3 regions of the Vreelandella sp. 162(4c) genome follow, and region 1 is predicted to be linked to each of the others. Evidence: predicted binding sites of a transcription regulator. Region 1 holds the regulator's gene; each other region holds the start of a gene.
What was found. Region 1 encodes LexA, which represses DNA repair genes until DNA is damaged. Its sites were predicted from a motif close to TACTGTNTANNTANACAGTA; they were not measured.
Positions count from the first base shown of each region.

Region 2: the regulator LexA is predicted to act here: its motif matches at 1,769-1,788, upstream of AC4EYZ_RS24265 (LexA family protein).
Region 3: the regulator LexA is predicted to act here: its motif matches at 8,535-8,554, upstream of AC4EYZ_RS03795 (LexA family protein).

Region 1 is NZ_CM176981.1:5,098,351-5,108,707, reverse strand. Features, by position in the region: gene ggt (gamma-glutamyltransferase) at 1-927, opposite strand, end outside; gene ppsA (phosphoenolpyruvate synthase) at 1,035-3,410, opposite strand; gene ppsR (posphoenolpyruvate synthetase regulatory kinase/phosphorylase PpsR) at 3,667-4,500, shown strand; gene AC4EYZ_RS23585 (hypoxanthine-guanine phosphoribosyltransferase) at 4,541-5,119, opposite strand; gene nagZ (beta-N-acetylhexosaminidase) at 5,206-6,243, opposite strand; gene AC4EYZ_RS23575 (L,D-transpeptidase) at 6,307-6,843, opposite strand; gene AC4EYZ_RS23570 (TetR/AcrR family transcriptional regulator) at 6,821-7,513, opposite strand; gene lexA (transcriptional repressor LexA) at 7,781-8,461, shown strand; gene AC4EYZ_RS23560 (energy-coupling factor ABC transporter permease) at 8,470-9,141, opposite strand; gene purU (formyltetrahydrofolate deformylase) at 9,181-10,035, opposite strand; gene AC4EYZ_RS23550 (ribonuclease J) at 10,266-10,357, shown strand, end outside.
Region 2 is NZ_CM176981.1:5,255,212-5,265,568, reverse strand. Features, by position in the region: gene AC4EYZ_RS24270 (Y-family DNA polymerase) at 29-1,306, opposite strand; gene AC4EYZ_RS24265 (LexA family protein) at 1,303-1,752, opposite strand; gene AC4EYZ_RS24260 (hypothetical protein) at 1,908-2,249, shown strand; gene AC4EYZ_RS24255 (DUF932 domain-containing protein) at 2,343-3,311, shown strand; gene AC4EYZ_RS24250 (hypothetical protein) at 3,433-3,603, shown strand; gene AC4EYZ_RS24245 (ERF family protein) at 3,626-4,381, shown strand; gene AC4EYZ_RS24240 (lambda exonuclease family protein) at 4,421-5,032, shown strand; gene AC4EYZ_RS24235 (JAB domain-containing protein) at 5,371-5,583, shown strand; gene AC4EYZ_RS24230 (AAA family ATPase) at 5,871-10,357, shown strand, end outside.
Region 3 is NZ_CM176981.1:859,323-869,679, reverse strand. Features, by position in the region: gene AC4EYZ_RS03830 (TAXI family TRAP transporter solute-binding subunit) at 1-181, shown strand, start outside; gene AC4EYZ_RS03825 (TRAP transporter permease) at 203-2,113, shown strand; gene AC4EYZ_RS03820 (acyclic terpene utilization AtuA family protein) at 2,110-3,516, shown strand; gene AC4EYZ_RS03815 (AtuA-related protein) at 3,503-3,859, shown strand; gene AC4EYZ_RS03810 (YbfB/YjiJ family MFS transporter) at 3,997-5,220, shown strand; gene AC4EYZ_RS03805 (sodium-dependent transporter) at 5,294-6,757, shown strand; gene AC4EYZ_RS03800 (Y-family DNA polymerase) at 6,719-8,083, opposite strand; gene AC4EYZ_RS03795 (LexA family protein) at 8,080-8,511, opposite strand; gene glyA (serine hydroxymethyltransferase) at 8,755-10,020, shown strand; gene AC4EYZ_RS03785 (phosphomannomutase) at 10,110-10,357, opposite strand, start outside.

The DNA.
Region 1 (10,357 bases):
ATCAAGCATGCCTAAAATCTGCATCACGGTCAGATGACCCGATGAGGGTGGCGGGAAACCACATACTTCCCACTGTTGCCAAGGCGTACACAGCGGTTCTCGGTTAAGCGCCTGGTAGCCACTCATATCCTCAAGCGTCAAACTGCCTGGACGCTCAGGGTGGTTCTGAACGCGCTCAACGATGTCTTGTGCCACGGCTCCTTCGTACAAGGCGACGCTGCCTTGCTCAGCGACGCGGCGAAGAACGGCTGCCAACGCTGGGTTTTTGAGCGTTTCACCAACGGCGATAGGCTCACCGTCTGAATCATAATAAAACTGGCTCGCTACTGGGTCTTGGCGCAGAAACTCATCACCAGCCAAGCTGGTATGCAACCGATTGCTAACCTCAAAGCCCTCCTCGGCCAGGGTGATTGCCGGGATAAACAGCTCTTCCCAGGCCAGCTCACCGTGCTCAGCGTGGGCTTTCTCAAGCATACGCAGCGTGCCTGGCACTCCCACTGAGAGGCCGCTAACCACTGCTTCATTAAACGCCAGCGGCTCGCCATCCTGCATAAACAGCTCACCGTTAACGCCTTGGGGCGCGGTTTCACGACCATCGTAGGCACGCACTTCATCGCCATCGAAGTACATCAAAAAAGCACCACCACCAATACCACTGGACTGAGGCTCAACCAGGTTCAACACCATCTGCACCGCAATGGCCGCATCAATGGCGTTACCACCGGCTTTAAGTACTTGGTAACCGGCATCGGTGGCGAGCGGGTTAGCTGCTGCCACCGCAAATGACTCGGCTTCCCAGCCGGGCTTCTCTTCATAGCCCGATTCGCTTTCAGGGGAAATGGAGGGTGTCTCATAGCTAAACCCCCAACTATACAATGGCGCTACCAGCAGAACAGGTAGCGCATACTTAACCGATTTTGGTGACATCTCAGCGCTCTCCATGACAAGTTAAAAAACCACTCCAAAAGAGTAGCCTATAAAAACAGCGACGCCCGGCACAATGGCCGGGCGTAAATTAGTTAAAATAAATATAACTACTCGATTTTTTGCCCTGCCAGCATAAACCAGGTTTCCAGCACCGCATCGGGGTTGAGTGATACAGAATCGATACCCTGCTCCATCAACCATTTAGCCAAGTCAGGATGGTCTGACGGCCCCTGTCCGCAGATACCAACATATTTGCCCTTCGCCTTACAGGCTTGAATGGCCATGGCCAGGAGCTTTTTAACCGCCCCATTACGCTCGTCAAACAGATGCGCCACGATGCCGGAATCACGATCCAACCCTAACGTTAGCTGGGTCAGGTCGTTTGAGCCAATGGAGAAACCATCAAAATACTCCAGAAACTCATCGGCCAGCAGTGCATTGGCGGGAAGCTCGCACATCATAATCACTTTAAGCCCTGTGGGGCCGCCACGTTCGAGGCCATTAGCCGCCAACAGCTCTACCACCTCACGTGCTTCGTCGGTGGTACGCACAAAGGGCACCATGATTTCGATATTCTCGAAGCCCATCTCTTCACGCACCCGCTTGAGCGCTTGGCACTCGAGTTCAAAGCAGGGCCTGAACGCCTCTGAAATGTAGCGCGATGCCCCCCGGAAACCGAGCATGGGGTTCTCTTCCCCCGGCTCATAGAGTTTGCCGCCAATCAGGTTTTCGTATTCGTTGGACTTAAAGTCGGACAGCCGCACGATGACGCGCTGGGGATGAAACGCTGCCGCTAGCGTGGAGATACCTTCAACCAGTTTATCGACATAGAAGCTGACCGGGTCGGTGTAACCCGCAGTACGTAAATCGATCACCTGCTGTAAATCAACCGGCAGCGTGTCGTACTCCAACAGCGCTTTAGGGTGGACGCCGATCATGCGGTTAATGATAAATTCCAAACGCGCTAAACCCACGCCTGCGTGAGGCAGACTGGCAAACCCAAAGGCGCGGTCAGGGTTGCCCACATTCATCATAATTTTAAAGGGGATTTCCGGCATCGCATCGACGCTGGAGACTTTGCAATCAAACTCCAACAACCCTTCATACACATTGCCGGTATCGCCTTCCGCACAAGAAACCGTGACATCGATACCCTCTTTTAACTGGGTAGTCGCATCACCACAGCCAACGACAGCGGGAATACCCAACTCACGGGCGATAATCGCCGCATGACAGGTACGCCCACCGCGATTGGTGACGATCGCGGAAGCACGTTTCATGATCGGCTCCCAATCCGGGTCGGTCATATCGGTGACCAGGATATCGCCATCATGGATCTTATCCATGTCATCAGGGCTGAGCACGACTTTGACGGTACCCCGGCCAATACGTTGACCAATCGCTCGGCCGGTTATTAACGTACGACCCTTTTCACGCAGCTGGAAGCGCTCGAGTTTACCGCCCTCCTGCTGAGAGACCACCGTTTCAGGACGCGCCTGGACGATGTAAAGCCGACCATCATCGCCATCCAACGCCCACTCAATATCCATGGGCCGCTGGTAGTGCTGCTCGATAGTCATCGCCTGTCGGGCCAGATCCATCACTTGCTGATCGTTGATACAGAAGCGGCCGCGGTCGGCATGGGGCACATCGACGGTCTCAACCGATTTACCGGCGCTGGCATCCTGCCCATAAACCATCTTGATCAGCTTGGAACCTAAATTACGGCGCAGCACCGCCGGGCGGCCCGCCGCCAGGGTCGGCTTGTGCACGTAGAACTCGTCGGGATTGACTGCACCCTGCACCACGGTTTCGCCCAAGCCCCAGGAGCCAGTGACAAAAACGGCGTCTTTAAAGCCGGATTCGGTGTCCAGGGTAAACATAACGCCTGCCGCACCGGTCTCTGAACGCACCATTTTCTGAACGCCCGCCGACAAGGCAACATTTTCGTGGGCGTAGCCACGGTGCACTCGGTAGGAGATCGCACGATCGTTAAACAGCGAGGCAAAAACCTCGTGCACTGCACGCTTGATATTGTCGAAGCCTTCGATATTCAGGAAGGTTTCCTGTTGGCCTGCAAAGGAAGCGTCGGGTAGATCTTCCGCGGTGGCTGAGCTGCGCACGGCTACTTTCAGTTGCGGGTGCTGTTGCTGCAGCTGGCCGTAGGCATCGCGCAGGGCCGATTCAAAGGTAGGAGGTAGCGGCGTATCGATGATCCATTGGCGTATATTGCGGCCCGCCTCAGCCAGCGCTTTAACGTCATCGACGTCCAGACGGGCCAGGGTGGCATTAATGCGCTCGTTTAATCCTTCGTGGGAGAGAAATTCACGATAAGCGTGGGCGGTGGTGGCAAAACCGCCAGGAACCGTCACGCCAGCACCGGACAGGTTAGAAATCATTTCACCCAGCGAGGCGTTTTTACCACCTACGCGTTCGACGTCCGCCATGCCCAGCTGATCGAACCACAGAATGTACTCTTCCACGTAACCCCCTCGCTCATAGATATCTGCATGACCTTGACGATCATGGATAATTGATTGAGACACCCTAGCACCACGCCAATATATTCGCCATTGGTCTAATAGCGAAGAGAGTGGAGGATTTTTACAACAGCAGGGCTTTTTGGGCTATTTATGTAGTCAGATACATTTGAGCCCGCCAAAACGCCCAATGATGACACGTTGTGCTGACAAACAGCTCGGCTCACAATAGCCGTATCACTCACCCGTGGACTTAGTTATGAAACGTACGGCTTTTTTTATTTCAGATGGTACCGGCATCACGGCGGAAAGTTTAGGACGTAGCTTGCTGGCCCAGTTCAGCGATGTTGAGATCGATATGCAGACCAAGCCCTATATCGATACGTTGGAAAAAGCGCAGGCGTTAGCAGCGATTATTGAGTCGACAGCCAACCGGGATGGTCATCGCCCCATTATCATTGACACCATTGTGGATCAACAAATACGCGACGTTATTCGTAAGGCGTCCGGCTTTAAGGTCGATATTTTTTCCACCTTTCTGGAGCCCTTAGAGCAAGAACTAGAGACCCACTCCTCCTACAGCGTTGGGCGCACTCACTCGATAGGCAGCGATGATGTCTACATGGATCGTATCCACTCCGTCCACTTCGCGCTAGATAATGATGACGGTGCACGCACCCACCAATACGATAAAGCGGATATCATCCTGGTTGGCGTCTCGCGCTGCGGCAAAACACCTACCTCGCTTTATCTGGCGCTGCAGTTTGGCATTCGGGCGGCTAACTACCCGCTGACGGAAGACGATTTAGACGAAGATGGCATGCTGAAGCTACCCAAGGCGCTCGTGCCCCATCGGCAAAAGCTGTTTGGGTTAACCATCGATGCGCGACGCTTGTCGGCAATTCGCAACGAGAGACGCCCCAATAGCCGCTATAGCTCGATGGATCAGTGCCTACAAGAAGTGGAACAGGCCGAGTCGCTCTACCGCACCATGCACATTCCCTTCATCGATGCGACACGCTTCTCGGTGGAGGAGATTTCAACGCGGATGATTGCTGAAACCGGCTTAGCGAGGCGTTTCTCGCCCCGCTAATGTAAAAACTACTACAAAAACTACGCAAGCCCCCAGTGGATTACATGCCTTTGGGGGCAAAAATTCCCGGCGCGTTGCGCCAGTAGCCTTTGTAATCCATACCAAAGCCAAACACATAACGGTCGGCAACTTCCAGGCTGCAGTAGTCGGCTTTCAACCCAGGCACTGCTTTGCGGTTGTGCTGTTTATCGACCAACACCGCTGTGGTAACGCTGGCGGCCTGGGCCTCTTCGCAGTAAGCCAAAATGGCCGCCAGGGTCGCCCCCTCATCCAGGATATCGTCAACAATCACTACGTGACGGCCCGCCATGGGCACTTCAGGGGAAACGCGCCAAAAAAGCTCGCCGCCGCGCAGCTCGTTGCGGTAGCGAGTGGCATGCAAATAATCTACTTCCAACGGAAAGCCCAAGCGGGTAAGCAGATGACCGGTGGTAATCAAGCCACCATTCATTACGCAGTAAAAAACCGGCAGTTTATCGCCTAAATCCCGAGTAATCTCTTCCGCCATACGATCCAGCGCCCGCTCTACCTCTTGCTGAGAAATTAGGCAGTCGGCGTTATCCATCAGCTCACGCATCGAGTCCAGCGACTCTAATGCTTCTTTATCCAACTTTGACATCTACCAACTCCACGGCGGGTTAAAACTTCATTTATTTAAGTAAGAGATTTATTCAGCGCTGGGCTTACTCTGCTTCCGCACTGGGCTTACTCGGCTTCTGCGCTGAACTGGGGCTTATCCGCTAGCGCTTCCAGCTTAGCGTGAGTACGACGCCAACGGCCCAATGCACTCAGCGCATCTAGGTCTGGGCGCGCACGGCTATAGCGCAACTTAGCGGGGCGCTTAGAATTGATTCCGTGGCATGCCTCCATCACTTCAAGCGCGGAGGCTCGGTCATTACATACCAGCAGCATATCGCAGCCTGCTGCCAGCGCTGCCTGGGCACGCGCTTTGGGGTCTCCCGCCTCGTGGGCGCCGGCCATACTCAGGTCATCTGAAAAAATGCAGCCTTTGAAGCCTAGCGATTCCCGCAGCATGCCCAACCAGTTGGGTGAAAAGCCTGCTGGGCGCGTATCAAAAGCACTATAAATAACGTGTGCAGGCATAATCCCATCTAACTGTGAAGCTAACTGGGTAAAGGGCACAAGATCGTGCTGTTTCATCACTTCTAGCGGGCGATCGTCTATCGGCAATGCAACGTGTGAGTCCGCCGCGACACCACCGTGGCCGGGAAAGTGCTTACCCACAGCGGCCATACCGGCATCGTGAAGCCCCTGAATAAATGCATTGCCCAGCTGGGCTACGTGCTGTGGGTCACTGCTGAAACTACGATCACCAATAACGCTGGATAGACCGCTCTCCACATCAAGTACCGGGGCGAAGCTCAGATCCAGACCGCAGGCAGCCATCTCCATCCCTAACAACCAGCCGGCATCTTTAGCTAACGCCAGCCCCTCTCCCTGGGCAGCGCGGTAACACTCGCCGATACGCGCCATGGCAGGCAGGCGTGTTAACCCCTCTTTTATGCGCTGAACGCGACCGCCTTCTTGATCCACGGCAAGCAGTAAATCAGCACGCACACGGCGAATATCGCTGCAGAGCTTGCGAACCTGATAGCCATGTTCAACGTTGCGGGCAAACAAAATTACGCCCCCTACCGTCGGTTCTAGCAGCAAGCGTTTTTCTGCAGCCGTCAATTTTGGGCCTTCAAGGTCAAGCATGACCGGGCCTAACGGTTGAGTCATCGTGATAGGTCCATGAAAAGGGGCGATGATTCTAGACGATCGTCTAGCGGTGTCAAAATCTGATCAGTCAAAGGACTGGCGTCCACCGTGCAACCAAACAGGGGTGCCCGGCAACGCTAACGAAAAGATATAGAGCAAATCACTATTGCGTAAACGAATACAGCCGTGGGACGCAGCAACGCCCATGGGCTCGTCAGGCGGCGTCCCGTGCAGGTAAATATAGCGCCGTTGCGAGTCCACCTGACCACCGCGGTTCACGCCCTTTTCCAAGCCACACAGCCACAGTATGCGGGTCAGAATCCAGTCACGCTCTGGATGCTCTTCGGCGAGTTCGGGCGAAAATGTCTCGCCCGTCCAGCGGCGACCTCGAAACACCGCATTTTCGGGCATATCACCGCCAATGGCCGCGCGCACATAGTGCCACCCGCGAGGGGTTTTACCACTGCCGTTGCGCTCCCCGCTTCCGGCAGCACCGGATGAAATAGAACACTCATGGAGCACTTTTGGCCCTCGCCAACAGCGCAGCAACTGTTCGGTAGTATCGATCTCCAGCCAGATATGTTCCGTTGGAGGTAGCTCAGCTAGCGTAGGAGTTCGCATGTTTTCCTTCTTCTGGCTTGGCACCGTCAAGGGCTATGGGTAACGGCGCATTCATAGCAGCCACCACTACCGGGAGCAATCGCCTGACCAAATCACGCACAGAGACCTGCTCGTGGTAATCCTTCTCCGCGATATCGCGTAGCGCATCGAGGCCAGACAGGGTAAAGATTACCGTGCCGAGCACAAAGTGTAGCCGCCAAAAACGCTCGGCGTCAGGCAGATCCGGCGTTGCTTTGCGCACAAGCTCGGTGAAGCGTGTAAACACATCGCCATACTCTTCCTGGATATAACGTCTTAGATGTCCCTGTGCTTGACTGTAGGCAAGACCCAGCAGGCGCATAAACACTTTCAAACTATTGCGCTCGGCGGGCACCGCGAGAACGGTAGTTGCCATGGTCTCGAGCAGTGTTTCCAGCGGGATAACGCGCCCGGCGTGTTGGCCCTCGAGCTCATCTAGCGCAGTATGAAAGCGCTGACTAAACGGATCCAGGTAGCGGGCAAAAACGGCCTGAATCAAGGCTTTTTTGGAACCAAAATGGTAATTAACAGCGGCTAAGTTAACCCGCGCTTTGCTAGTGATGTTGCGCAGCGAAGTTTCAGCAAAACCCCGCTCTGCAAACAGCACCTCGGCGGTGTCGAGTATACGGGTCACCGTATCAGATTGAGCCATGTCGCTCTCCAGGGAAACAGGTGTTTAAAACATAGCAAAATACTATGCCATAACGTAGGCGGGCTCAACGCTTGATTTATTGACAAAATGTGACGTATTAAATAAGCAGAAACTTAGTTTCAAACGATTAGAAAAATTGCATAGACATCGGCAATAGGCACTGACAAGCCATATACTGGACAGAGGAACATACTGTATACTTAAACACTTATTGATTAAGTCGACATTTAACTTGTTACTGTCTATTCACTATTTATGGAGTCTGGTATGTCGCGTCCGCTAACCGCTCGCCAACAGCACGTGTTTGATTTTATCGTTAAGACCATGGGCGAATTTGGCTACCCTCCTACCCGCGCCGAGATTGCCAAAGCACTTGGCTTCCGCTCACCCAATGCGGCTGAAGAGCACCTGCGCGCGCTGGAACGCAAAGGTGTTATTCGCATTATCCGCAACACCTCTCGCGGCATCCGCCTGCCCAACCAGGAACCTCAAGAAGTCCTGGATAGCGCAGTCACCGCCTTACCCACAACCAACGTGGAAGCCCCACCCACTGGCCTGCCTGTGATCGGGGAAGTAGCTGCCGGCAGCCCCATTTTGGCCGCCGAACATATTGATCGCTACTGCCCGCTACCGGCCGAGTACTTCACTCCCAAAGCTGACTATCTGCTGCGCGTACGCGGCCTTTCCATGAAGGATATTGGCATTTTGGAAGGTGATTTACTGGCGGTTCATCGCACCGACCGGGTTCGCGATGGCCAGATCGTGGTTGCCCGCCTGGACGATGAAGTAACGGTTAAACGCTTCAAACGCCAGGGGCACCAAGTGACGCTGTTTGCAGAGAACCCTGATTTTGCGCCCATTGAAATCGACCTGCGCTCTCAAGCGCTCGATATTGAAGGCGTTGGAGTCGGCGTAATTCGTGGTGGCAACGGCCAGGCACTCGGCTAATAAATCCGCTACTGCAGGTCGATATAGCGGTGGTCATTGAAGGTGGCCACCCAGTTTGGGTGATAGACCAGCAGGATGCTCAGCAGCATGCCAGTAATAAATGCCTCTGAAGGCATTAGCAGTGGTAAAAAACGCGCATACTCCTGGGCGAGATAGATCGCCTCAGGGTCTGTACCCGCGACGATAATCAGCACTACCGCCGCCAAGCCTCCTCCCAGCGTTGCCAGCGCCGCGCCAAAAAAGCCGCAGGCAAACAGAAAGACCATCAAGTTATCCGGCAGGCGGCGATCTACCAGCCGCCATACCGTGCCAATAACGGCCGCCGGGACGATCCCAGTAACCAGTACATTTGCCCCCAGCAACATCCACTCATTACGGCCAATCACCACCATGGCAATGTTGATCAGCACGTTGCTAATCAGCGCTAATGGCGCTTTAAAAACGAGTGTCATCAATACTGTAAAAACAAGGTGTAGCGTTAGCCAATCAACAGCCTGGGCACGAAGCTGCCACATCAGCATCACCGCCAGCGTAGCACCCAGCCAGCGGTGCTGAAGCGCTGAATCCGCTATCAACACCTGCCAGGGCCGCCCCCAAAGCGCCCATGCGATCACTGCTAACGAGAGTAGCCAGGTGAGCAGCAGCGCCCAGGGCGCTAATACACCTTGCGCAAATGACATGGCGGCCTCTCAGGTTGATGGGCGGGCATTATAGAGTACTTAGCTAAATACCACTGTCTTGTTGCCATGCACCAACACACGATCCTCTAAGTGCCAACGCAAACCTCGAGCGAGCACGGCTTTCTCCACATCACGACCAAAGCGGACTAGATCAGTAGGCGTATGACAGTGGCTAACGCGATGGATATCCTGTTCGATGATGGGGCCTGCGTCGAGTTCCTCGGTCACATAGTGGCAGGTAGCGCCAATCAGCTTAACCCCCCGCTGGTAGGCCTGGTGGTAGGGCTTAGCCCCGGCAAAAGAGGGCAAAAAGCTGTGGTGAATATTGATCACTCGCCCCGCATAGCGCGCGCACAGCTCAGGGGGCAGTATTTGCATATAGCGCGCCAGCACCACGCAGTCGGCGCGGGCACTGTCGATTTCGGCCTGAACCTTGGCAAACGATGCTTGCTTATTGTCGGGGTCGACCGGTACATGGTGATAAGGAATACCGTACCACTCCGTCAGCGAACGCATATCATCATGGTTGGAGATAACCCCGACAATGTCGCAATCCAGTTCCCCCGCCTGCCAGCGGTAAAGTAGATCTACCAAGCAATGTGACTCCCGCGACACCATCAGCACTACGCGCCTACGCTGCTGGGTATCCACCAGCGACCACTGCATATTGAATTCGCTGGCTATCGGTTCAAATGCCGCGCTCAGCGCTTCCGCCGACATACCTACCGAATCCGCCAGAATTTCGTAGCGCATAAAAAAGCAGCCGGTTTCTAAATCGGAGTGCTGGCTAGCTTCGGTAATGGAGCCACCCTGCTGGGCAATAAAGCTCGATACCCGTGCAACAATACCCACCCGGTCAGGACAGGAAACTACTAAACGATAATAATGAGACATGTGAGCTACTCTTGACCTATTGCTAAGTTAATTATGACAAACCAGCGGCTTAGGTCGCATAGTGTATCGGAAGGCCATGGATGATTGTTAGCTGCCCCTGCCTTCCCGTATAGTTAAGTCACTACTTTTTAGGTTTTTCATAACAGATGCATTCACCACGCGTTCAAATTCGTCCCCGTCGTCGTCCACCGCTGCGCATGTTGCCGCTGGGGGGATGCGGTGAGATTGGAATGAATCTAACGCTATACGGCTATGACGATCACTGGATAGCCGTGGACTGCGGCATGATGATCCGCCAGGATCTTCCCAACTCGCCACTGCA
Region 2 (10,357 bases), 160 kb from region 1:
TTACCAGCTCCATTAAAACGTGTCAGAACTACTTAACGACCAGAAGCTCGTTCCATTGTGTGGTGTAACGAGGTGTGCGCCGCTCGCTGCGTAAAACCCAGGCGTTATCTTTCCGTGGTAAGCCCATCTGTATCGCCCCTTTTCCGAGTTCCCGATTAAGCTTATCCATCGTCGCCATCAGGCGTTCGCTGCGCTTAGCTTCTTCATCAGTTTGCGGGGTTTCGGTGAGAGTGAGCTGCCGGTTGGCCTTAGGGGATAGGTCAAGCAGTATTAGACCGGCTTTATGATAGGCATATCCCTTGCGCCAGAGTCGCCGGAGCCCCTTTACTCCAGCGGCGATAATCTCCCTGCTGTCATCGGTAGGCCGTTCCAGGGTTATCATCACGCGTTGATGGTATTGCGGTAAATCGGTTCGAAACGGGTTGGTGCGGATAAATACCATGACGGCACTGGTCACGCTGTGCTGCTTGCGCAGCTTTTCACCCGCCCTGGCGGCATGGTGTCGTAACGCTTCCCGTAGCTGATGGGGGTCGTTGGTGAGTCGTCCAAACGAACGGGAGACCATAATCTGCTGTTTGGGCTGGCTCATGTCGTCTAGCTGAATGGAGGATTGGCCCCGCAACTCCCACACAATGCGCTCTTGCACCACGCTAAAATGCCGCCGGATATGTTTCGGGTCAGCTTCACGTAGATCCCAGGCAGTCTCAATACCCATGACGCGTAACCGCTTGCCGGTGCGGCGTGCAACGCCCCATAGGTCAGTCACCGGCAACTGCTTCAACAACGCCTTGGTAGACGGGCTCTCAGCCAGTAACTTGCACACGCCTTGATCTTTATAAGCGGGGTGCTTTTTAGCGGCACGGTTCGCGACCTTGGCGAGCACTCGCGTTGGCGCAAATCCCACCGACACCGGAATGCCCGTCCACTTCTTCACTGTATCTCGCAGTGCTTGGCCCCGTTGTTCCAGCGTATCTTCATCAAAGCCCTGAAACCCTACAAAGCTCTCATCAATCGAGTACACCTCCACATGGGGTGAAAATTCGCCCAGCACCTCGGTCACCCGCTGGGACATATCGCCATAAAGCGCATAATTGCTGGATAACAGCACGGCTTGGCGACGTACGTCTGGCGTTAACAGGTGCATAGCAGCCCCCATCTCCACGCCCAGCGCCTTTAACTCATTAGAGCGTGCGACGACACAACCATCGTTATTGGATAGCACTCCTACAGGACGGCCTTCCAGTGACGGGTTAAATACCCGCTCACAGGAGACGTAGAAGTTATTGCAGTCAATCAGCGCCATCATTGCAGCGTTGCCCCGGGGAAGCTGTGAAGCACATGGGTCACGACACCCCAAACGTGGGATTCGCGACCATCAATAGGAATGGGGGGATACGCGGGGTTACTGGCCCGAAGGTAGGTGCGCTGGCCCACTCGCTCCAAGCGTTTTACCGTAAGCTCACCGTCCACGCAGATAACGATGATGCGACCTGGCAGCGCTTCCAGACTGCGATCAACCACCAGTAGGTCGCCATGGTGAATACCGTCGCCCAGCATGGAATCGCCCTCCGACCTGACAAAGTAGGTTGCTGCCGGTCGTTTCACCACGTACTGGTGCAAATCCAGGTCGGCATCCAGGTGGTCATCCGCCGGTGACGGAAACCCAGCGCGTACGGCACTGGAGTAAAGCGGTAACGGTAATGATGAGGCCGCGGCATCTGCCCGGCCCAACAGTGAAACGTTCAATGACATAATAGACTCCCTCTTTTACTGTACTTATGAACAGTATCAGTAAAGAGTCTTATCGAAGCAACCACTCAAAGGTCAAAGCCAAAAAATTACAGATCTATATCACCCCTATGAATCCTGCACACGGGATCACTTTGACGCCTATAGGAGTGTTGTTTATGTCCCCGCCTTGCCTCTACTGTGCAGCCGCTTGCACGCTTAACCTTGAAACCGCCCAACGCATCGGCACGGTGTGCAGCCGCCTAGTGGGCGGAGCCATTGGTGCGTGGCGGGCATCCTATACCCCAACGTCCCCTTTATCGGATGCCTCCTCCCGCTTTCCGTTAGCCAAACTGACCGCTGCCGTGATGGGGGCTTTTTCCGGCAGTCAAGCAGGCTCGCGTGCCGCAGAATTGTTTTTCACGCAGAAGCTACCGCTCGGTGAAGGAACGCCCTGGCTGTGCGTATCGTGCGGTCATAGCTTCCGGCAATTAACCCCTCCCTTCAGCACATCGCACTAATGCGTATCCACAAAGCGACATACCCCTTACTTTCCAACCATGAAGCGCTGGCGATTAACGTCAGCGCTTTTTTTATTGCTAGGAGTTTTCATCATGGCCCATCTCGTTGAACAAATGGCCTACGTTGGCGCTACCCCCTGGCACGGCCTGGGGCAACAGCTATCCCGTCAACAACCGCTAGAGGTCTGGCAGCAACAGGCCGGTATGAACTGGCACATTGAAGAAGCCCCGGTGCGTTTTATTGCGGAGGGTGCCAGCCACTTGGGCAGTATTCACTCGTTTCCCGAGCAAAAAGTGCTCTACCGCTCGGATACCAAAGCGCCACTATCGGTCGTATCCCAGCGTTATAAGGTGGTGCAGCCCGAAGAAATTCTGGAGTTTTACCGCGATCTGACGGAATACGCCGGGTATGAACTGGAAACCGCTGGCGTCCTGAAAGGCGGTCGTAAGTTCTGGGCCTTGGCGCGCAGCGGCTTAAGCACCTCACTGAAAGGCCAGGATGAGGTCAACGACTACCTGCTATTGGCAACGTCCTGTGATGGCACGCTAGCCACCATGGCGACACCCACCACGGTGCGAGTGGTGTGCAACAATACGCTGCAGATCGCCGTCGATGGAACGTCGCAGGCGGTGAAGGTACCCCATCGGTCAGAGTTCGACCCCCGTGCGGTAAAAAGCCAGCTGGGTATTTCTGTTTCCCAGTGGAATGACTTCATGTACCGCATGAAGGCGTTAGCGGAACGTAAGATCGATCACCGCGAGGCGCAACAGTATTTTCAGTCGGTGCTCTGCGGTATCGATAAGCCGATAGACGACCCCTCCAAGCTGCCCAATTACCGGGCCCTCAATAAGGTGCAGAAGCTCTACCACGGCGAAGGCCGCGGTTCCCACCTCGACACGGCCAAAGACACTGCGTGGGGCTTGCTCAATGCCGTTACCGAGTACGTGGATCACGACAAGCGTGCGCGTAGCAACGATACCCGCCTGGATTCCGCGTGGTTTGGTCAAGGGGCGCAGCTGAAGCAAGAGGCGCTAAAAACGGCCCTTGCGATGGTGAGCTGACATGCTGTTTCTCATCATTTTACTGCTAATTTTCTTAGTTTTTGTCTTACCCCTCATTGGATAGCGCGATAAGCCCAGCCCCTACCAGGCTGGGCTTATCGCTTTTTACGTGGAGAACACCATGGCCTCTCTTAGCCCCGATTTAGATATCGCATTAACCCAACTGACGGAACGACTGCTTACCCAGGATCAAACCTATGCCGAGACCTACGTGATGGCAAAGGGCCAGCTATATCGCACCGAGCTGCACCTATGCCTCGTCCCTCCCAGCGAGCTTCCCGCCGACCTTTAACCCCTATTGAAGGAGCCTTGTCATGGCCACCAAAACTAATGTGGTAAATCACGAGACGTCTGCATCCTCTTTACAAGCAGTTCCTGCAGCACCCACCCCGCATCTCGCTGAGAGCACGGCCATTATCCAAGTGATTGAGCGCGCGGCACTCAACCCGGACGTCGATATCGACAAAATGGAGCGCTTGCTACAGATGCAGGAACGGGTGATGGATCGCCAGTCCATGATGGCTTATAGCGCGGCCATGGCAGCGATGCAGACCGAACTCCCTAGCATTGAGGAGCGCGGGCAGGCTAACAACGGCTGTTACGCCACCTTGGAGGATATCGTCGATACCGTTCGCCCCATTATGCAGAAACACGGCTTTGCGGTGAGCTTTCGTATTCAGACCCAGGAACGCGGTATTCAGATCACCGGTGTTCTGATGCACAAGGATGGCCATCGCGAAGAGACTAGCATGCTGCTCCCCGCTGATATAAGCGGTAATAAAAACGCCGTACAGGCGTTTGGCTCTTCTACCAGCTATGGGAAACGCTACGTGCTCTGCGCCCTACTCAATATCACTACACGGGGCCAGGACGATAACGGCAAGACCAGTACCAAAGCGAGCATCAAGCTAGTCACGCCCTTTCAGGCGGGACAGATCCAGCGGCTAATCAGTCAATGCCCAGCGACAACCCAGGAGTGGTTCAGCGGCAAATACGGGGCAGCCGTAAAAGTGCCCCAGGCCGATTTCGACAAGCTACGTGCCTCACTCACCAAGCGAGCCGTGAAATAACGGCTCAATCTGACTACTCATCGTCTAAAAGAGGCGTGTATGCAGATACTCTCCATGCCACAAGGCTCTCCGGAGTGGCTGGCGGCGCGTCTTGGGCGCATCACCATGTCAGAACTCAAGACATTGCTGGTAAACGGCAAAGGCCCCGGTGGGTTGGGTATCGGAGCCATTACCTATATGCACCAGTTGATCGGTGAGCGGATAACCGGCGAGCTGGCCGAGCCATTTCTAGGCAATGCCCATACCCGTCGTGGGCATACGCTGGAAGGCATTGCCCGTGCGCTCTACTGCGATACCACTGGTGAACCCAAGCCACACGAAGTGGGTATCATCCTTAACCACAGCGTGGGGTACTCACCCGACAGCCTAGTAGGCGCTAATGGCTTGCTAGAAATCAAAACCAAGTTGCCCAAATATCAGATAGAAGTGCTGCTCAGTGGTCAGATACCCGAAGAGCACATACCGCAGTGCCAAGGCGGGCTGTGGGTCAGCGAACGGGAATGGATCGACTTTGTGAGCTACTGGCCGGGCATGCCGCTGTTTATCAAACGTGCCTACCGCGACGAGATTATGATTCGCAGCATTGCTGAGCGGGTCGAGGCCTTTCATGAAGAAATGGATCAGCGTATGAATCAAGTGATGGCAGCGTAACGCAACTCATACCTCAAAATTCAAAAAAGCTATCTAACAACATAGATGCCGGGGTCCCCACTCCGGCACCTTTATTTTTTGGCAACGTTCACATATAGCAATCGAAAGGTGTGGAAGAAGCTAATACTTATCAAGTCACTCTTTCATTTACAGAAACCAATATCATCACCATAGTCAAGCCATTCGCACAACGTATGCTCGTTAAGGTCCGAAAGATCACATAGCACTTCCAGACGCTGAAGCAATTGCAGTTATTGCTACAAAATTATGAGTATAAATTGTTTAGCTTACTTTTCTCCACAGCCAGTACCGCGTCATTCATTTCGAAGGTTTCTTCAATGGGACCATTGCCAAAGCCAGCGTTCAACCCTGGAGTCTTCAAATCAGCTCTCATCTACGACGCTGCTGCCGTCATCTTGGTGCATAACCATTCAAGCGGTGATCCCGAGCCAAGTGATTCAGATAACCCTGTCACTCAGCGGCCATTGAACCCTGGATCTAATGGTTATTCGAGAGGTAGATCAGGTGGTGGTTGGGAGCAATGGATATAAGTCATGTGCAGAGATGGGATATTTATACATATGTAACTAACGAGTAGGAGCTTCCGTCGTTGTCAACTTTAATGGAAGGGGCATTTTTATGGTAAAAACAGTTACCGACCAATTAGAAGTAGGTCTTGATGATCATCTTATTACAGTGTAACAAGGGCACTTGTGTCGTTTGAATTTCACTAGAACAATATATTACCACTTTAGTATACAATCCGAACGATAAGACAAGCATGTCGCTAGCTACCCTTCAGCACGTGGGTAAGTAACATTACAGAAGGTGTAAATAATTGAGTAAAGCAGGGATACAGTCCAATCGAGGTGATGGTTACCAAACTTTAGTTGCTTTCAATTGGGCTTTGTTCGTTTTAAAAGATCCTGATTATCAATGGCTTGAAGTCGATTCAGTTTCGTGGTCTGTGGACGACATTGTAGTTGGCAAAGCCGATGGCACCATAATTTGTTGTCAGTGTAAAAAAAACCAAACGTTACATAGAGCCTGGTCCTTCGCTGATCTCACCAGCGAGTTGCGTAAGGCAATTGACTTGCTGTCCAATAACTCGAAAGCTTTCGTACGTTTCTATTCGCGTAGTAATTTTGGTGAGCTCGCGGCATTACGCGAACAAAGCACCAACTTTGCCGATGAACCAACCTATCACACAAACCTAGGAGAGGCGCATAGAAAGATAGATTCACAGCTTGATCAGCTGCTTTCCGAGCAGTTGTCAAGCTTGTCAACCTATCAATTCCTTCAACGTACGAAATTCGAGGTTAGTCCAGAGCTGGACCAAATGAAGTTATTACTGATCGAACGCTTACGCCAATTGGTAAGCAACCATTCAGTGGCCTACGATTCATTATGGGTAAGTCTTGATAACCTCGGCATGCGCGAGAATAACTACGACCAAAGTGGCGCTCCACTACATCAACTAACAAAAGAAGATCTGAAGGTACTATTAACAAATACAGGCTCTATATTGAGCTCCCCTATGGATGTAGTTGAAATACGTGCTTTATTCCAAAGTACTTCTGCCATTGGTCGTTCATGGCGCAGAGACATTGGCAATGAGTATGTGTCTAGCCCATCGGTCAACGAACTCATCAAGGCAATAGAAGACAAATATTGTTCTATACTGCTGACCGGTTCGCCTGGATCAGGTAAGACCTGCGTGATGCTAGCTGTGCAGGATGCACTAGAGCAAATTGCACAAACTCGCTCTGACTTGCTGCCACTGTTCATTCAAGCGCGTGAATTTGCTGACACAGCTACTGAGCAGGACCGCCAAGCACATGGCTTACCAGAGCATTGGGTAGAAAAAGCGGCACGCATGTCGGAAGATGCACATGTAGTAGTGATGATCGACTCTCTTGATGTACTCTCCATCGCCCGTGAGCACAGTGCAATTACATACTTTTTGGCGCAGATTGATCGTCTTCTGCTACTTCCCAATATCACTGTAGTTACTGCTTGTCGCGATTTTGATAGGCATTACGATCGGCGAATTGCCCAGCGCGATTGGGACAAAGAAGTCACTTGCCAGCCATTAGATTGGTGCACTGAGATAGCTCCGCTGCTTGGCAAACTTGGAATTGACGTATCAACAACTGATGCAACCACACGCGATTTAATTTGTAACCCGAGAGAATTGGCGCTGTTCGCGGAATTGGCACAGCAAAGAGGTTCCTTCAACATAGTGACTAGCCAAGAGTTGGCGCAGCGTTATCTTGCGATTATAGTCCAGGGTAATAGCGCATTAGGCGATGAAGCTATGCGAGCCATTGAAAACATTGCTGCTGAAATGCTTAAATTACGCAGCCTTACGGTGCCATCCCAACGGTTTACTGCATCTCAAGATATCAGACGCACGCTCCTCAGTAATAAGGTTTTACATCAGGCTGAAAATGGACAACTTACTTTCGGACATCAAACCCTACTGGATGTCTTAGTAACGAGCGGTGCAGTTCGCCAAGCTGAGACTTTGAGTGAGTTCATTCAACGTTTATCGCCAGTCCCTTTTGTGCGTCCAAGCATTCGAAGCTATGTCATGCAGTTGGTATCCGGCGATCGTCGCGAATACCGCAAGCAACTGCGTACTGTTTTGACTGGCAAGCATGCCTTCCATCTTCGCCGCTTGGTGGTAGAAACCTTTGCTGAACTCCCTCCATGCGATGACGACTGGCCGTTAATACGAGATCTACGCACTCAAAACCATGAAATATTTCAGGTGATTTATACTCAGGGGAAGCATACGGAATGGCATTTCTTCTGGATGAAGCATCTAGTGCCTATATTAAGAGATGATTGCGATGCTGATGGACTAATGATACATGCGCACAGAGTGTCACAATGGAAGAATGATGACCCCGCTGGAGTTTCCGCCTACTGGGCTGAGGTACTGTCACTAGAAAGTGTCGATAAAAGCCAGTTGATTAGTTCTATGGCACGTGGCATCGCGCAAGTTGATGAATACCATTTGGGTTTGTATGTGCCACTGCTTGTTGAACTTATTAAGTTACCTAGACCGCAGTACAGTTTTCTCGGACATGCCTTAGCTTATGGCGTAAAAAAAGGTGGCTTGGACGATGCTATCTTATGGCAGTATATCGTAGATGAAATTAGCGATGAGGATGTGCTTTCCTACAATTTAGAAAACAAACTACATTGTCAGCCGCATGAATTTGGCAGTCGTAATGACAAGTTTCTCGCAACACGAATGAAGGAATCGACGAGATTACTCGATTTAGCTCTTACAACTATTGAAAAATGGAGTGAAATTAAAAGGTCACGTTATGGTTATGCCCCGTTATCCTATAGGAGTTTTTTTCTTCAAGATACCTCATATGCCGACGTGCATTCACAGAACGAGATTCATCACATAGATAGCAAAAGGGTTTTGCTGGACGCAGTTGAAACTGCCATTGTGCATCACGCAGCCACTCAATCAACCTGGTGGCAAAACAATAGAAAACGCCTGTGCTTCAGTGAAGAAGGTTCGCTGCGCTATTTCGCAATTCTCGCGTGTATAACAACACCAACCGCAAACATAGACATTATTAGCAGCATATTGTGTGAAAAAACATTGCTTGAGTCTGACCTGTCTTATGAAGTTGGCACATTGATACAAAAAACTTTTTTGCAGCTGGAGGCAACAACACAAAACTTAATACTATCTACAATTTTAACACTTCATGAGCAAACTACTGATGAGCCAAGTCATCGTGTTTGGATACTGAGTAAGCAAGCGCAACTGATTTTAACCATTCCATGCCACTATCGTTCTCCTAATGCGCAAGCCGTTTTGGATGAGTGCGAAAAGGAGCTAGGGCCGATAGTCCGCCAACCGCATATTGGTCACTATAGCGGTATAGTTCATGCCCCCTTTTCTTTCGAAGTTTTTCTTGAGACAAGTGATGATGGAGTAATATGTCTCCTGGATCACTACAGTGGACATAAAAAAGACTCTTATGATGACGTCCTGACGGGCGGTGAACGAGAAGTAGGTGAGCAACTGCGCGAAGCAGCTTCGCGCCAACCTTCTCGGTTCATTAATCTTCTGTCAGCGAATTGGGAAAGGGTCGAGGAACATTTTCGCGATAACCTCATGGAAGGAGTTGCCACTTATTTGGCGTACCGCCATGGCAACTTAAATACAAATAATAATTGGTCACCCAAAGAAGAGCCTGATGCCCCAACACTGGCACAGCAAGTGCTTGATGAGTTGATAAGTCACCCGAATCATTGGCATCACAACCGCGCCGCTTCTGAAGCGATAAAAAGCTGCTCATATGTAGTTAAACAGGCTCGGGATGTTGAGAGGCTTGTATCTTTAGCTGTTGGTTTCTCAACATTACAGGAGGAGAGCTCTGTATCTGGAGATTCAGATGATTTGCTTACAATCGGCCTCAATATGGCCCGAGGTAAAGTAGCTGAAGCCCTAATTATCGTGGCTAACCAGCTTGATACGGAGGCCCTACCATGGCCAGAGCTACTCGCGAATACGCTACACCTATTTGTAAGAGATGAGAATTCTGCAATTCGCGCTCTGATTCTAATGCGAATGCCCTACTTGCAGAGCAATCATCCTGAACTAGGCTGGGAGATGTTTGATATAGCCATGCGAGAAGGAGGCACTGGACTATGGGCAGTTGCTGAGCCATGTTTGTATTATGCCTACCGTAAAAAATTTGAGATCGTCACCTCGTGGCTAGAATTCATTTATTGTGAAGGCCGCGGTAAGGATCTAAAGGTATGGGGCCGAATTTCTGCGTTGGCAGCTTTCACAAAACAACTAGACTTTGCTATCTTTCTCGAAGATATCAAAAGAGTGAAATCCGTAGAAGCATGGCTTGGTGCAGCGAGCGTATGGAGCCATGTGGGCAATATGCATAAACATAGAAAAGAGTGCCTCGCTGGCTTAGAGGCTGGCTTGAATGAAGAAGCCCCATATGCACTTGCAGTCGCACGCAAACTCCGCAGTCTGTTTCGGGAAATAACGCCGCTGATCGTTGTCCCTCTTGAATTGATACAGCGTTGCCTCTCTTTACTTGAAACCGAAGCTGATTCTTCGCGAAGAGACTTATTTGGCTTCGATGCTTGGTTAAATGCTACTTCGCTTCGAGAACCAATGTATGCATTAGAAGTTACTGAAGTTTACTTTGGTTATATTCGACGCTCAGCAATCCAAGTATATGATCACGAAGACAATCTAACTCAATTACTAACTCGCTTATTCGCTCAGGCCGAAGAATTGGAAGAGGCAGACGACGGAGCCATGCT
Region 3 (10,357 bases), 1.2 Mb from region 1:
AATCGTCAAAGCGGTGATTGAAAACCCAGAGCCGCAGGTTAACGCCTTCGCTGCCATGCAGGATGCGGATATGGCGAAGATGACCCTGGAGGTTGGCACCGTGCCACTGCATGCTGGCGCTGCGCGCTATTTCGAAGAGCAGGGGTATGACATCCCCGATGCCTTGCAGCCAGTCCAGTAAGGCCAATCGGAGAAGATGATCATGCGTGAGACAGTCACCAAAGGCTTGGCGCTCCTGTTGGGCGGGCTAATCCTGTATACCTCCGCCACTGGGCCGTTCGAGAGTTTGATTCAGCGGAGTATCTTTCTCGCGCTGGTCATTTTGCTAGGGCTTGCCGTTTATCCGTTAGGCGCAGGCAAGCGCTGGCGCCCGCTGGGTATCGCTATTGATGTGGTGTTGGCAGTGGGTGTGGTAGTTGCCTGCAGCTATGTGGCGCTTAACTACGAACAAATTCTGGTCGAACTACCCTGGGCAACGCCTCGGGATATGTTGCTGACCGGCGTACTGCTAGTGGCTATTTTGGAACTGTCACGCCGTGCCATCGGCGTGATCTTTCCACTGTTGGTGTTAGTGGGATTGGCCTATGCGTGGTTTGGAGCAGCCATTCCAGGGCCGCTCGGTCACCGTGGTTTTGATCTGTATTACATGACCGAAACCATCTACCTCGGCGATTTAGGCGTGTGGGGCATGCTGGTGGGCGTCGCCGCCACCACTATCGCTGCTTTCGTGTTGTTCGGCTGTTTGCTGCTACATACCGGAGGCGGTAATACCTTTATGGATCTGGCGCTGCGTATTAGCGGCCGCTCGCCAGGCGGTGCTGCCAAAGTGGCCACGGTGGCCTCCGGGCTATTCGGCATGGTCAGCGGCAGTGCGGTGGCCAATGTGGCCACCACGGGCAACTTCACCATTCCCATGATGAAGCGCTTGAACTACCCACGCCCGTTCGCAGCTGGAGTTGAGGCCGTGGCCTCTACCGGCGGCCAAATCGCACCGCCAATCCTGGGTGCTGCGGCATTTATCATGGCGGAAATTCTAGGCGAAAGTTACCTGCGTATCGCCTTGGCGGCCTTGTTGCCAGCGATTCTTTTCTATCTCGGGGTGTTTGTCACCATTCACCTCGTCGCCAAGCGCCGCCAACTGCAGGTAGTGCCTGATGATGAGCTGCCAAGCTGGTCAGACGTGATACGCCCTGAACGAATTATTCCCATTCTGGCTGCATTAGGCGGGCTGTTTTACGGCGTGCTCAGCGGTCGTTCGATCCAAATGTCGGCGTTCTACGGCATCTTGATGACCGTGCTAACGTTCGTGCCTTTTGCGCTCATGGCTAAGATGCCGCTGCGCGAGATCCTCGGCAAGCTGGTGGCAGGCTTAGTCGATGCAGGCAAGGGCATGGTGATTATTGGCGTGCTGCTGGCCGGGGCGCAGATACTGGTGGCGATGATCGGTATGACAGGCATCGGTGTGACCCTAGCCAGCTTGATAGTCACGGTGGGCGGAGAGTCGCTGTTCCTGGTCGCCTTTATCGTCGGCGGCGTGTGTCTGATTTTGGGCATGGGGATTCCGACCACGGCAGCGTATGTTCTGGTGGCATCAGTGCTGGCGCCTGCGCTCACCACCATCGGTGTTGAGCCGCTGATTGCCCACCTATTCGTTTTCTACTTCGCGACACTCTCAGTCATTACACCGCCTGTCTGCATTGCGGTCTTTGTGGCCTCAGGCATTGCCGACACCAACTGGCTGCCTGCGGCGGTTGAATCAGTGCGCTTGGCGGCGGCTATCTACGTCATTCCCTTCCTGCTGCTGATCTACCCAGCCCTGGCAGGGTTTGGTTCTGCCCTGGAGATCGTCTTGGCCAGCTGCCAAGGGGTCGTGTTTGTGATGGCCTTCGCCGCGCTGATGTCCCGGGTAGCCATGACGGGTAAGCGCGTGATCGATGTCGTGGGGCTGATCGCGGTCATTGGACTGGCGCTGACACCCGGCTGGCTGACCACGCTGGCGGCGCTAGCCCTGATCATTGGGCTATTTATACGCCGCCGCTCGCTGCTGAGAGACGAGCAGGGGGCCGTCGCGGGCGACCACCACTCTCTTCAGGCCAAGGAGACACAGCTATGAGCTTTTTATTAGGCAGTGGTGCGGGTTTTTCTGGCGACCGTACCGATGCGGCCGTGGCGGTGGTGGCAGAGTTGATCAAGCGACAGCAGCCCTCCGCTTTAGTATTTGAAACCCTGGGTGAACGGACATTAGCGGCAGCTCACCGCGCGATGCGTGATGATCCCGAAAGCGGGTTTGAACCGCTGTTAGACGAGCTGCTGGCGCCAGTGCTCCGCGACTGCCTGGATCACGACATTAAGATTTTAGGCAACTTTGGTGCGGCGAACCCCCGTGGTGCTTGTCAAGTAATTGCTGACTTGTCGACACAGCTTGGGCGCGGGGATGTGCGCATTGCCCAGGTGCACGGTGACGATATCCGCCAGCAGCTACATAGCTTGGACTTACAGCGCTGGGAGGCCGAGCGGCTGGATATGCCTGGCGATGACGCCCTGATTTCAGCCAATGTCTACCTGGGAGCCAAGGCGCTGGCTGAGGCGTTGGTCATGCAGGCGGATGTGGTGGTTACAGGCCGTGTTGCCGACCCGGCGCTGTTTTTAGCGCCGCTGATGCACCACTTCGATTGGCGTTGGGACGATTGGGATCGCCTGGCTTGCGGGATGATGGCGGGGCATTTGGCTGAGTGTGGCGCCCAGGTAAGCGGCGGCTACTTTGCCGATCCGGGTTTTAAAGACGTGCCGGGGCTCGCCACGGTGGGCTATCCGATTATTGAAGTGGAGCAGGATGGCAGCCTTATTATTACCAAGCCTGCCAATACCGGTGGCTGTGTTACCGAGCAAACGGTGAAAGAACAGCTGCTTTACGAAGTGCATGACCCGGCGAATTACCTAACCCCGGATGTCACGGTGGATCTTTCCCACGCCGAGGTGCGTCAGTTGTCACCTAACCGTGTGGCGGTGACGGGAATTCGCGGCAAGCCTGCGCCTGAGCGGCTAAAAACCACCGTGTGCTATGAAGGCGGTTGGCAGGGCGAGGCGGAAATCTCCTATGCCGGCCCGAACGCCTTGGCACGAGCCCAGCTTGCAGCGCAGGTACTGCGTGAACGATTGGTGTTTCGAGCCCCTGCTGAGCTGCGTACCCGCTTGGATATCATTGGCTTGGCCAGCGTATTCGATAGCGATAGCGGTGAGCTGCAGCGTAGCGCTTCAGCGTCTGCCAGCGGCGATTATCGGCTGCGACTGGCGGCCGAGCACAGCGAGCGGCGCTGGGTAGCCCGCGCCACCCAGGAGCTATTGGCGCTTTATTGTGCCGGGCCTGCGGGCGGCGGCGGCGTGCGGCGTCAGTTTCAACGGCGAGTGTTTACGGCCTCATATTTGGTCAAACGTAGCGACGTTCATGCCCATGCCAGTCTGTTTGAAGCGTCGCCCCTCGGCGAACGTAGGAGTGAACGTTATGCTGCAAGCTGAACCCACGCAAACGGCGGTGCACCCGCATTCCTCGGTCACCCTTCATCAACTCGCCCATGCCCGTGCAGGTGATAAGGGCGAGCGGCTAAACGTGGCACTGTTTGCCTATGACCCAGACCATTACACCACCCTGCTGGAGCAGGTAACCGAGGAGCGTGTGCTGGCGCTGTTTGCTCATCGTGGTGCCAGCCGAGTGCGGCGTTACCCTTTGCCTAATTTGGCGGGCATGAACTTCGTGATCGATGACGTGCTGCAGGGCGGCGTTAATGGCGCGCTCAACTTGGACGGGCATGGCAAAACGCTATCGTTTTTGCTGTTAAGCATGGAGGTAGATGCGAGCTAGGCCTTTTTAACCTCGCTCCTCGACTTAGGTGGTCATGACCCGCTGCCTGAAAGGCCTTACTATGACGATAAAATACGCACGCTAATTAACATAACGTCCGCTCAGTCGTCGTTAAAGAGCCGTTCAGGAGCAGCCCCATGACCGTCGCAACGCTAGGTGCCCAGCGCTTCAAAGTGCTGTTGGCGGGCGTTTTTAGCCAAATATTATGTGTTGGCATCGCGCGCTTTGCCTATACCCCATTGCTACCGGTCATGCAGCAGCAGACCTGGATGGGTGATGCCGATGGCGGCTGGCTGGCTGCGGTTAACTACGCGGGCTATATGCTGGGGGCCGTGCTGGCCGCCTCTATTCACAGTATTTATATCAAAGACACGCTATTTCGCTGCGGGTTAATCCTGGCGGTAATCACGACTGCGGGTATGGCGCTTACCGATCACTTCTGGGTTTGGGCGGGGTTGCGTTTTCTGGCGGGTCTTTCAAGCAGCGCTGCAATGCTATTAGCGTCAGGGCTGATTCTTCACTGGTTAATCCAACATCGCCAGCGCGGCGAGCTGGGAATTCATTTTGCCGGTTTGGGGCTAGGCATGATTGTCGCGGCGGTGGCAGTGGAGATGATGCTCCAGTTTTCCTTTAGCTGGCAGACCCAATGGTGGGGCTTTAGCCTGCTGGGTGCCGTGCTGCTGGTGCCTGCCTGGCGCTGGCTGCCGCGGCCGGAAAGGCCGCTAGAAGGGGCTCACGTGGCGAGTAGCCGAACCGCTACGCCGCCAACACGTATTTTTATGCGCTGGATGCTCGCCGCCTACTTTTGCGCCGGTTATGGCTATGTGATCAGCGCTACCTTCTTAGTTGCCATCGTTGAGCGTGAGCCGCTGCTGGCGGGGATGGGCAACTGGACGTTCGCTCTGGCCGGTTTAGCCGCCGCCCCAGCGGTGATGCTGTGGGATCTGGTCGCCCGTCGAGTGGGCTATTTAGGGGCGCTTATTCTCGCCATGGGGATTCAGGTAGTGGGGATCGTACTGCCTGCGATTACCGCGAACTCAGCAGTGGTACTGCTCAGTGCGGTGCTCTATGGCGGTACCTTCCTTGGTTGCGTCAGCCTTGTGCTGACCATGGCAGGTAGGCTCTATCCTTCCAGCCCCGCGCGGCTAATGGGGCAGATGACTCTGGCATACGGCGCCGCCCAGATATGCGCCCCGGCATTAACCGGTATGTTGGCTGAAACCTCTGGCCACTATGATGTTGGGCTGTGGTTGGCGGGCGGTTTTGTAACGCTTGGCGCGGTGCTGCTGGCCTGTTTGCGCCGGGTAGATCAAACCGCTCAACGCTTGGATGCCGCCGCAAAAGCCACGGTGTACGCCTAGGAACTGGGGCCTAGTGGGCATTACCCTCGAAATCCTTTAGGATGAGCGCCTTTTTCTTACGGGATATGGGCAAATGACCTCTTCTAGGCAACCTCGCACCCAATGGCTAGGCCGCTGGGGGTTTATGTTGGCGGCCACCGGTTCGGCGGTGGGGCTAGGCAATATCTGGAAATTCCCCTACATGACTGGGGAGTTTGGCGGCGGCGCCTTCGTGCTGGTCTATCTAACGTGCATCTTTGCCGTGGGTGTGCCGGTGATGATGGTCGAAATCGCGTTTGGTCGGCGGGGACGTGGTAGCCCGGTGGATGCCATACGGCGCGTGGTCAATGAGTCTGGCCGTTCATCGGCCTGGTCGTTGATTGGTTGGATGGCCATGCTCTGCGGCTTTATGATCCTGTCGTTTTACGTGGTGGTGGCGGGCTGGTCGTTCTCGTATCTGTGGAAGATGCTGACCGGGGGGCTCGCGGGCAGCAGCGTTGATGAGATGGCCGCTGTGTTCGGGGCCAATAACGCCAATCCGCTGAACCTCGGTTTCTGGAGCACCCTGGTTACGCTGGCCACCATGTTGATCGTGGGTAAAGGCGTGCAGCAGGGAATCGAGAAGAGCGTTAGCTGGATGATGCCGGGGCTGGTGATCATGCTGGTGGTGTTGATTGGCTTTGGTATGTTTTCCGGTGGCTTTGGCGCTGCGGTTAACTTTCTGTTCTCCTTCAATGCGGGCAGCCTCTCTAGCGAAGGCCTGCTGGCAGCGCTGGGTCATGCGTTTTTCACCCTCTCGCTGGCCTCTGGAGCGATTCTGACCTACGGCAGCTACTTGCCTAAAGACGCCTCTATTGGCCGCACCACGGTGAGTGTGGCGGTGGCGGATACCGTTGTTGCCTTGATGGCGGGGCTTGCGATCTTCCCGGTTATTTTCGCCAATGGCATGAACCCCGGCGAAGGCCCTGGGCTAATTTTTATGAGCCTGCCGCTGGCTTTCCAGGCGATGCCGCTGGGCACCCTGTTTGGCATTCTCTTCTTCCTGATGCTCTCTATGGCAGCGCTGACCTCTTCGATCTCTATGGTCGAAGCCACGGTTTCCTGGCTGTGCGACAACAAAGGTATCTCGCGTTCGGCAGCCGCCTGGGGCACCGGTATTGTGCTGTGGTTGATTAGCACACTGGCGATGCTGTCGTTTAACCTGGGCGCGGATTGGACACTGGCCGGTAAGAACTTCTTTGACTGGCTGGATTATTTAACCTCGCGCTGGATGATGCCGTTGGGTGGTCTGGGCACGGTAGTGGTAGCGGGGTTTGTGCTGAAAAGCGAGACCTTCCGCGACGAGCTGGGGCTTGCTCCCTTGCCTTATGCGCTGTGGCTGACCATGGTGCGCTACGTTAGCCCGCTGGGCATTGTGGTGATTTTTGTCGACGCGCTGGGCGTTTATCAGGTCTCGTTTGCGGCTCACTGGCCCTGGTTGCTGGGGATTCTGTTTGCCATGGTCGCGCTTGGAGAAACCTTAAGCCCGCGGCTGCGTACTGCGCTTAGCGCTGGTTAACGCCTGCTGTTTTTTCTGCTTCTCTTTCTGCTTTGCCTCGGCGGCGGCGACTGCGCCGGGGTGAGTGCCCACTTTCATCAACTCGTCCCAGCGCGTGGTATAGCGGTCTGAGCGGTGGGCGCAGCGCAGTTGCCAAGCAGCAGGGGCATCCGTCATACCAAAGCTGATAGTGCCTTGCCCCATGCGCTGGTTGATCTGATCCACGGTTGCCATTAAAAACGGATGGCGATCACGGACTGGCGGATGCAGCAGCGAAAGCTGGTGCTGCTCTGCATCCACTAAATCCAGCAGCATCACGCCAGCTTTCATGAACTGGTAGCGGGGGCGATGAATCTGCTCAAGGCCTTGGCGTACGGCATCAAGGATCACCCGGGTATCGTCGCTGGGTGAGGGCAGGGCGATCAGCGCCTGCGGGAAGTATTGCAACTGATCGCGGCGATGACGGTTAGTGTTGAGAAATACCATCACCGCACGAGCTAAGCTACGTTGCTCGCGAAGTTTTTCAGCGCTGCGCTGGGCGTGGCGCCGTAGTGCATTATGTACTTCTGCAAAAACGCCGGTGGGCTGGCCGAAAGAGCGCGAGGTCATAATGCGTTGGCGCGGTTGATCCAGGGCGTTCATCTCCATACAAGGCGTGCCACGCAGCTCGAGCGCGGTGCGCGCCAGCACCACCGAGAAGCGCTTGCGCAACTGCTTGTCGTCGCTTTGACGCAAGTCCCAAGCGGTGGTCACGCCGCCAATCGCTAAGCGCCCGGCAAGCCGATGGCCGACGCCCCACACGCTGCCCACCGGCGTACGTTTGAGCAGCGCCTGCGTCGTGTGATCTTGTCCATTAAGCAGGCAAACGCCTTGGTAATGTGGGTCTTGCTTGGCAAGGTGATTGGCTAATTTGGCGAGCGTGTGGGTGGGTGCCAGCCCAACACACACCGGTAACCCTAAATGGCGGCGAATACGATGGTGCAATTCTCGCCCCAGCCTCTCACACTGCTCTGTGGTTAATCCTTCCAGGTAGACGAACATTTCATCTATTGAGTAGGGCGCAATTGCAGGGCAGGCATCGCGTAGTAGTTGGGTCAGCCGTGCCGACATATCTCCGTAGAGTTCATAGTTAGACGACAGCAGGTGGATCTCGCCGCGCTGACGCATTTCTTCAAGCTTGAAGGCTGGCGCACCCATAGGGATACCCAGCGCTTTTAACTCGGCAGAGCGGGCGATGACACAGCCGTCGTTGTTCGACATTACCCCCACGGGCCTACCTTCCAGCTTGGGCTGAAAAACCCGCTCGCAGCTGACGTAGAAGTTGTTGGCATCGACTAGACCGATCATCGCAAGTACTCGTGCACGACGGCGCGCACCACCCCCCATAGCTGGCAGTCGCTGCCTTCAAGTGGCAGTGGCGGATAGTTAGGATGTGTTGAGCACAGGTGCGGCGTTCCCCGATAAAGCGCATAGCGTTTAATTAGCGCCTCGCCCTCCAGCATAGCGACCAGAATATGTCCCAGTTGCGGTTCAATACTGCGATCAACCACCAGCAAATCACCCTCAAAAATTCCCCAACCCTCCATGCTGTCGCCGGTGGCGGTGACATAAAACGTCTCAGTAGGGTTTTTAACCAGCCGTGTGTTGAGATCCAGCGTGCATGGCTCGTAATCCTGGGCTGGTGAAGGAAAGCCACTAAAACCAGCGTGGCCACAAGGCTGCGGCTGAGAGGTTAACGGCAAGGCGGGGGTAAAGTGAGAAGACTGGCCCGGCATCGTCGGCATCCTGGTGCTTAAAATATTGTATAAATATACAGTATTTTGCATGGCGAAGGAAAATGCAAATTGACGCCCCCTGAGATCGCTTCACTGCGTTCGCGATGACTCTCCCTCTGTCATTACATGAATCACGCTCATGCAAGACCTGACGAGGATGCGATGAAAGTCGCGTCAGGCTGAGTTATGATAGCGCCCTCGCTTCTTCCATGATGACCCTTTCTCGTTACGAGGTTCCCGCCGATGTTCAGCCGCGATATGACAATTGCCGGATTTGATGATGTGCTGTTTGATGCCATGCAGAAAGAAGTGGAGCGCCAAGAGGCCCACATCGAACTGATCGCTTCCGAAAACTACGCCAGCCCCCGCGTACTAGAAGCGCAGGGCAGCCAGCTGACCAATAAATACGCTGAGGGCTACCCCGGTAAGCGCTACTACGGCGGCTGTGAGTTCGTCGATATCGCTGAAAACCTGGCCATTGATTATGCTAAAGAGCTGTTCGGCGCCACCTACGTAAACGTTCAGCCCCACTCCGGCTCGCAAGCCAACAGCGCGGTGTTCCAAGCGCTGGTTAAGCCAGGCGATACCATTTTAGGTATGAGCCTGGATGCGGGCGGCCACCTGACCCACGGTGCCAAGCCTAATTTTTCCGGCAAGCACTACAACGCCATTCAGTACGGTCTGGATGAGCAGGGGTTAATTGATTACGCTCAAGTGGCCCAGCTTGCTCGCGAGCACAAGCCCAAAATGATCATCGCCGGCTTCTCAGCCTATTCACAAATTGTTGATTGGGCCAAGTTCCGTGAAATCGCCGATGAAGTAGGCGCTTACTTACTCGTTGATATGGCCCACGTCTCTGGTCTGGTCGCGGCAGGCGTATACCCCAGCCCCTTGCCCCATGCCCATGTGGTCACCTCCACTACCCACAAAACCCTACGCGGCCCCCGCAGTGGCGTGATTCTCTCAGCGGAAAACGACGCTGATATCGAGAAGAAGCTACAGTCAGCGGTTTTCCCCGGCGGCCAGGGTGGCCCCTTGATGCACGTAATCGCCGCCAAAGCGATCTGCTTCAAAGAGGCTATGGAGCCCGAGTTCAAAACCTACCAGCAGCAGGTAGTTAAGAACGCTCAGGCAATGGCCAAGGTGTTTATCGATCGCGGTTACGACATCGTCTCCGGCGGCACCGAAGACCACCTCTTCCTGCTTTCGCTGATCAAGCAGGGTGTAACCGGCAAAGATGCCGATGCTGCTTTGGGTCGTGCCCATATCACCGTGAACAAGAACGCCGTTCCTAACGACCCGCAAAGCCCGTTTGTCACCTCTGGCCTGCGTATTGGCACCCCGGCGGTGACCACGCGCGGTTTCAGTGAACAAGAGTGTAGTACGTTGGCAGGTTGGATCTGTGACATTCTGGACGTACTGGCCAAGGGCGAAGACACCAGCGCCATCGAAGCCCAGGTGCTGGATAAAGTAGCCGAGGTTTGTGCGCGGCTTCCGGTTTATAAATAAGCAGCTGTAACTATTCTCCTTGGCGAAGGATAGTCACAAAGAACGGGCGGCCCATTAGGGTCGCCCGTTCTTTGTTAAGGGTTGGGTTCCTAGTTCAGTTTTTCGAGAGCGGCCAAGCTCTGTTTTACCAGTGCCGATGCGTCTGCTTGCGAAGCAGATTCGCTATAGCAGCGCAGCTCCGGTGCATTGCCAGAGGGGCGAAGGTGCACGATATCTCCATTTTCAAGTGTGGCTCTCAAGCCATCAGTGCTATTGACTGCTGAAATGCCAGCCTGTAACCCTAATGTTTGCTGCATCAGCTCAGGTGAGGTTTGCCATTTGACCAGCAACGCATGGC